Regions from separate parts of the Shinella sp. OV683 genome, predicted to be linked through region 1. Evidence: predicted binding sites of a transcription regulator. Region 1 holds the regulator's gene; each other region holds the start of a gene.
What was found. The regulator LexA, encoded in region 1, represses DNA repair genes until DNA is damaged. The targets are predictions, from matches to a motif close to TGTTCNNNNTGTGTTCNG.
Positions count from the first base shown of each region.

Region 2: the regulator LexA is predicted to act here: its motif matches at 1,403-1,420, upstream of recA (recombinase RecA).
Region 3: the regulator LexA is predicted to act here: its motif matches at 1,092-1,109, upstream of ACXHRN_RS23730 (2'-5' RNA ligase family protein).

Region 1 is NZ_CM173543.1:2,587,294-2,589,560, forward strand. It holds gene ACXHRN_RS12345 (helix-turn-helix domain-containing protein) at 1-72, shown strand, start outside; gene lexA (transcriptional repressor LexA) at 418-1,140, shown strand; gene gmd (GDP-mannose 4,6-dehydratase) at 1,433-2,267, shown strand, end outside.
Region 2 is NZ_CM173543.1:2,955,450-2,957,716, reverse strand. It holds gene ACXHRN_RS14140 (pseudouridine-5'-phosphate glycosidase) at 1-263, opposite strand, end outside; gene ACXHRN_RS14135 (carbohydrate kinase family protein) at 300-1,241, opposite strand; gene recA (recombinase RecA) at 1,478-2,267, shown strand, end outside.
Region 3 is NZ_CM173543.1:4,899,255-4,901,521, forward strand. It holds gene ACXHRN_RS23720 (methylated-DNA--[protein]-cysteine S-methyltransferase) at 1-74, opposite strand, end outside; gene ACXHRN_RS23725 (DNA alkylation repair protein) at 189-908, opposite strand; gene ACXHRN_RS23730 (2'-5' RNA ligase family protein) at 1,286-1,759, shown strand; gene ACXHRN_RS23735 (methylated-DNA--[protein]-cysteine S-methyltransferase) at 1,766-2,267, opposite strand, start outside.

The DNA of each region.
Region 1 (2,267 bases):
GGGCTCGATGACGACAAGCTAATTGAAGTGGCGTGGTTTTTCATCGACGTCGGTAAGGCGCTTAGAAGCTAGGTTTACCAATAGGTTTACCAATCACTGACGTTTACAATTTATTCCGGCACTGGGTTGTCCAATAAACGAAATGGAATCAAACACTTCATCGCTATGCTGGAATGGAAAAATTGAGGTTGGCAAATGCCGCGATTGGCAACCCTATTTTTTGCCGGAAAACCCTTTAAAATCAGACGTCGCTAGGGATTTTCATTCCAGAATAGCTCTGACAGCCATTCCCAAATAGCTTTCGCGCCTCCAACACAACGCCCCATCATCATTAACCTTATCTAAAGCCCTTGCAGAACATAAATGGAACAGATAGTGTTTGTTCCAGATTTGTTTCGCGATTCTGAGAGGGCTGCGATGCTAACGAGAAAGCAACAAGAGCTACTCCTGTTCATCCACGAACGGATGAAGGAGTCCGGCGTGCCGCCTTCCTTCGACGAAATGAAGGATGCGCTCGACCTCGCCTCGAAGTCCGGTATTCACCGGCTTATCACCGCGCTCGAGGAGCGCGGCTTCATCCGCCGCCTCCCAAATAGGGCGCGCGCGTTGGAAGTCATCAAGCTGCCGGAAGCCTATTCGGCGAGCATCAAGCCGCAACAGCGCGGCTTCTCCCCAAGCGTCATCGAAGGTTCGCTCGGCAAGCCGCAGGCGGCGCCGGTCGCTGCCAAGCCGCCCGCCAATGACGATCGCTCCGACTCGGTGTCCATTCCCGTCATGGGGCGGATCGCCGCCGGCGTGCCGATCTCGGCGATCCAGAACAACACCCATGACATCGCGGTTCCCGCTGGCATGATCGGCGGCGGTGAGCATTACGCGCTCGAGGTCAAGGGCGACTCGATGATCGAGGCCGGCATTCTCGACGGCGACACGGTGATCATCAAGAACGGCTCCAGTGCCAGCCCCGGCGACATCGTCGTGGCGCTCGTCGACGACGAGGAAGCAACGCTCAAGCGCTTCCGTCGCAAGGGCGCATCGATCGCGCTCGAGGCCGCCAACCCGGCTTACGAGACCCGTATCTTCGGGCCCGATCGCGTCAAGATCCAGGGCAAGCTTGTCGGCCTGATCCGCCGCTATCACTAAGCAGTGACGCGCGTCCCTCGCCGTCCATTACGCGGCGGCGAGAGTAATATTGCGCATTTACCTTTGCACGCTGCAGCGATTGCGAAATTTCCCCGTCTCGGATAAGGAAATTCGCATGGGGCTTTTCAATTTTTCAGAAGATTATTGCGGATCATGGCGAAAGCATTTGTACTTTCGCCTGTGTGGCTGCGGTTTCCTTGAGATTTGACATTTTACCGCCTGATTCCGCACTTAGCGCGGTAGGCGGTATGGATGGCTTGCCCAATCCAATTGCGTGTGACAGGAGACTCTATTGAGCAAAAACAATAAGAAAGTAGCGCTGGTTACCGGCATCACCGGTCAGGATGGGGCCTATCTCGCAGAATTGCTGCTGAGCAAGGGCTATATCGTCCATGGCATCAAGCGCCGCTCCTCCTCGTTCAACACGAGCCGCATCGAAAACATCTACCAGGACCCGCATGAAGAGGACCAGCGTTTCATCCTCCATTACGGCGACATGACGGATTCCACCAACCTGATCCGCATCGTTCAGGAAGCGCAGCCCGACGAGATCTACAATCTTGCCGCCCAGAGCCATGTGCGCGTCTCGTTCGAGACGCCGGAATACACTGCCAATGCCGACGGCATCGGCACGTTGCGCCTGCTGGAAGCCATCCGAATCCTGAAGCTAGAGAAGAAGACCCGTTTCTACCAGGCCTCGACGTCGGAGCTTTATGGCCTGGTGCAGGAAGTGCCGCAGAAGGAAACGACGCCGTTTTATCCGCGCTCGCCCTATGCAGCCGCCAAGCTCTACTCCTACTGGATCACGGTCAACTACCGCGAAGCCTATGGCCTGCATGCCTCCAACGGCATTCTCTTCAACCATGAGAGCCCACTGCGCGGCGAGACTTTCGTGACCCGCAAGATCACCCGTGCTGCCGCTGCCATTCGTCTCGGCAAGCAGGAAAAGCTCTATGTCGGCAACATCGATGCCAAGCGCGACTGGGGCCATGCCCGCGAATATGTCCGCGGCATGTGGATGATGCTGCAGCAGGACAAGCCCGACGACTATGTGCTGGCGACCGGCGAAACCACCGAGGTCCGCCAGTTCATCACCTGGGCGTTTGAAGATGTCGGCATCAATCTGG
Region 2 (2,267 bases), 370 kb from region 1:
GCATCCGGCGTCTGGGCCAGTTGTTCGAGCGTCGCTGCTTCAAGCCCGATGTGCAGCCTGCCGTTGATGACGGCGATCGTGGCCGGCACGGCGCCTTCACGGCGGATGATGTCCTCGACACTCCTCGCCATTTCCAGATTGCCGGGATAGGGCATGCCGTGCGTGATGATGGTCGATTCCAGCGCCACGATGGCTTTGCCGGCCGCTTTTGCAGATGCCACTTCAGCCGAAAAGGTCACGGGGAGGGAGGTGATCTGGTTCATCTGGCAGTCCTGGAAGAGAGTTAGGGTATAGGCGGGTTACAACACTATTTCCGGTTCGGGTACAAGTGAAAGCGTGCGCATCAGCAACTCGCGGGTCAGGTTTTCGGCCGTCGCCATTTCGCTCGCCAGCGCCAGGCGGGCGGAGGCCACGCCAACAGTCAGTGCTGTCGTCAGCGCTTCGCCTTCGACAATTGCGTGCAGAAAGCCGGCAGCAAAGCCATCGCCGGCGCCGGTAACATCGCCGATTGCCGTAAGTTCCGGTGGCAACAAGCATGCGCTTTGCGGGCCTCGCCAAGCAATGACGTCCTGGCGACCGCGGGTGATCGCACCGCCGCGCAATCCGGCACGCCTGAAGATTTCGGGCCATTGCCGATAAGCGGCGGGATCCTCGCCCGTCAGCGCGCGCGCCTCTGCCTCGTTCATGAACAGGAAATCGAAATTATCGAGCAGCGCCTTGTAGCGCACCACCTTGGCCGGCGAGATGCCGATGCCGGCCAGCGGCTTGCCGCCCTCGCGCGCCATGCGGCTGAGTTGGGCGAGCGTCTCCTCAGGCAGATTGGCGTCGGTGAGCAAAGTGTCCGCCGCATCAATGGCATCGCGCACCGCCCGCACCGCCAGCCGGCGTGGGCTGAACATCCGGTAGAGGTCCATATCGGCCAGCGCGATCACCAGATTGCCGTCGCGCTCGAGAATTGCTGTATAGGTCGGGGTCCGCCGGTCGAGAAAGGTAAAGGGCTGGTCGATGACGCCGGCTGCGATCGCCGCTTCCGCCACCGCTTCGCCCTCGGCATCGCCCCCACGCGGCGAGATCAGCGTTACGCTATGGCCGAGCCGGGCGAGGCTGCGGGCTGCATTGAAGCCGCCGCCGCCGGCTTCTTCCTTCCACACGCCGGGATTTGAGGCGCCCGGGGCGGTCGTCCCCGAAATCCGCCCGCGCCGATCGATATGGGCGCCGCCCAGAACGAGGATACCTGTCATGCCTGTCAATCTGCCCCTGTTGTCGAATCATCTTAGCGGCAAACGACGCGGCGAGGCAAGTCGGGGCCTCCGTTAAGCATTTGAAATCCCTTGCGAAACGAAAACGGAACATGGGCCGGATAAATATTTTATTTCAGTTAGTTGCGGCACACTTGCAAATTGAGAACAAATCAAGTACATCGTAATCACGAACAACGCATTGCTTCGATAACCCGATTAACCTAAAGGTGGACAGAATGGCTCAGAATTCATTGCGACTCGTAGAGGAAAAATCGGTGGACAAAAGCAAGGCGCTGGACGCGGCACTCGCTCAGATCGAACGTTCGTTCGGCAAGGGTTCGATCATGCGTCTCGGTTCGAACGAGAATGTGGTGGAGATCGAGACCATTCCCACGGGCTCTCTCGGCCTGGATATCGCGCTCGGCGTCGGCGGCCTGCCCAAGGGCCGCATCATCGAGATCTACGGTCCTGAAAGCTCGGGCAAGACGACGCTGGCGCTGCAGACCATTGCTGAAGCCCAGAAGAAGGGTGGCATATGCGGCTTCGTCGATGCCGAACATGCGCTAGACCCGGTCTATGCCCGCAAGCTCGGCGTCGATCTCGAAAACCTGCTGATCTCGCAGCCGGACACTGGCGAGCAGGCGCTTGAAATCACCGATACGCTGGTTCGTTCCGGCGCCATCGACGTGCTGGTCATCGACTCGGTGGCGGCGCTGACGCCGCGCGCCGAAATCGAAGGCGAGATGGGCGACAGCCTGCCCGGCCTGCAAGCCCGCCTGATGAGCCAGGCGCTGCGCAAGCTGACGGCCTCGATCTCGCGCTCCAACACCATGGTCATCTTCATCAACCAGATCCGCATGAAGATCGGCGTGATGTTCGGCTCGCCCGAAACCACCACCGGCGGCAACGCGCTGAAATTCTATGCTTCCGTTCGCCTCGACATTCGCCGCATCGGCTCGGTCAAGGAACGCGACGAAGTCGTCGGCAACCAGACCCGCGTCAAGGTCGTCAAGAACAAGATGGCGC
Region 3 (2,267 bases), 2.3 Mb from region 1:
CCGGCCTTGCTCCAGGCAATGCCGCAGAAGCCGCCGGCGGTTTCGAAGATCTGATAATGATGCATCGTGGTCATGACTTTGCCTCTGCATATCTCATGCCATGAAAATCGTGCTTGTCGAGCCCGAATTCAACCCGTTTCTTGCACAGGGCCGAGTTGCTGACAATTTCCGGGCAGCAGGAACCTCAGTCAATCTTGTGCGGCGTTCGTTCCCGCGTCGGCCTTGGCAAAGGCCTTTGCCGCGTCCTTGCCGATCCAGCGCGCAGTCTTGTCGGTCGTCTGCGAGAGGCGTGCAGCAAGGGCGCGGGTGGCCGTCTTCAGCGCACTATCCTTGCGGCTGCCAATGGCCCGCAGCGCCCAATTGACCGCCTTCCTGACAAAGTTGCGCTCGTCACCCGATGCCTGCTCGATCAGCTGAAGACCGCGCTCCATCTCGGCGGTCGAGCCACGGCCGTGCAGCGCCATCGAGGCCAGCAGCGCGAACCCGGCCCGCCGCCCGAACTCGTCGTTCAAGTCGGCCCATTGCTCGACCTTGGCGAATGCGCCTGGAACCTGGTCGAACAGCTTGAAACAGACCGTATCGGCAATCGCCCAATTGTCGAAATCGGCCCGCCAGCGGTCCATCTGCTCCGATGTGACGCGTGTGGGATCGTCGATGAGGCAGGCAACGATGCGCGCTTCATACCAGCCGGTGCCCCACAGCGCTTCGGCCAAGTCATGGTCCGGTGCCAGCGGTTTGGCGATCCGTTGCATTGCGGCCATCGAGACGCCAAGCGCCTTTGTCGTATGGATCCCGTAGCGCGGTCCCATGTCCGCCAGCACCTTGCCGTCGGCGTCCGCTTTGAGGGCCGCGATGACGGCATGGGCTCGCTGGTCGATGGAAATGCCGTCAGAATTGTTGGCGATCACACACTCCTCCGGCAAGCAATGGAAAGTGGTAGTCGTGAGCCCTGCACGAGACAGGGTCAAGCGCTTGCCATGGTGTCCTCAATCCGATCGTTCACCTTGGCCTCCCGCCGTCTCCCACTTTGCCGCAGCCCTTCCGCTCAGGCCACTTCACTCCAACTTGCCACACCAGCAAAAATGAATCAATGTTCTTGATTTGTTCACGTTCATATTGCATGGTCCTCCGTCGAATTTACCTGATGGAGGCGCTTATGATTGGTGAACAACTCAGCTTTCCATTCGAGGGCGACCTGGGGCTTCGGCCGCGGACACGACGTTTCGTTCCGGAAGACAATCTCTTCGTGGCGGCTCGGCCAGATCTAAAGGCTATTCGGCAGGCGATGGAGATCGCCTTCGACATGGCGCGGCGATACGACCTTTTGGCGAATCCTCAGCGGGAAGATTTGTTGCACGTGTCGATGCTGCGATTTGACCTCCGCGGCGTGCGCTTCGACGAAATCGTTTCGCGTGTCAGATGGGTGCTTGAACATATCACGTTCGAGCCGTTCGAACTGGTGTTTGACCGCGCTGTGAGTTTCAAAGGCAAAGAACGCAAGCCGCTGGTGCTCTGCGCCGGCAAGAATGCAAACGAGGCGCTTTTTGAGCTCACGCGTCAGATCGCCAAGGACCTCGGGACGGACATCAAGGGACCATTCAACCCGCATATGACATTGCTGTGGGACGATCAAATCGTCGCGGAGCAGATGCTTGACGTGCCGGTTCGATGGATCGTCAACGAGGCCTGCCTCATTCGCAGCCTTGTCGGCAAAAGGAAGCATCTGATTCTCTGGCCGGAGCAACCGCATATCCAGTAAAGCGCATCACCGCGAGTGGCGTTCATGTTCGAGCAGCCATCGCTTGCGTCCGATGCCACCGCCATAGCCGGTCAGCGCGCCTGTGCTGCCGACCAGCCGATGACAGGGCACGAACAAGCTGATGGGATTGAGCGCATTTGCCAACCCGACCGCGCGCGCCGCATTGGGCTTGCCGAGAATATCGGTCATCTGCCCATAGGTACGCGTCTCGCCAGCCGGGATCGTTCGCAGCGCCGCCCAGGCTCGACGCTGGAATTCCGTGCCGCCGCCATCGACCGGGATCGAATTCAAGGTGTCGAAATCGCCTTCGAGATAGGCCCGCAGCGCCAGCGCTATGTCATTGATGTCGTCACGCTCCTCCCGCAAGACATGATCGCCGAAGCGGGTCCGCAGCAGGCGCGACAAGCGGCCGTCCGGCGTTCCAAAATCAAGCGCCACGAGTGTACGTTTTTTAGTGACGATCAGGATCGGCCCGATTGGGTGTCGTTCTTCTACTCGGTAGAGTGAA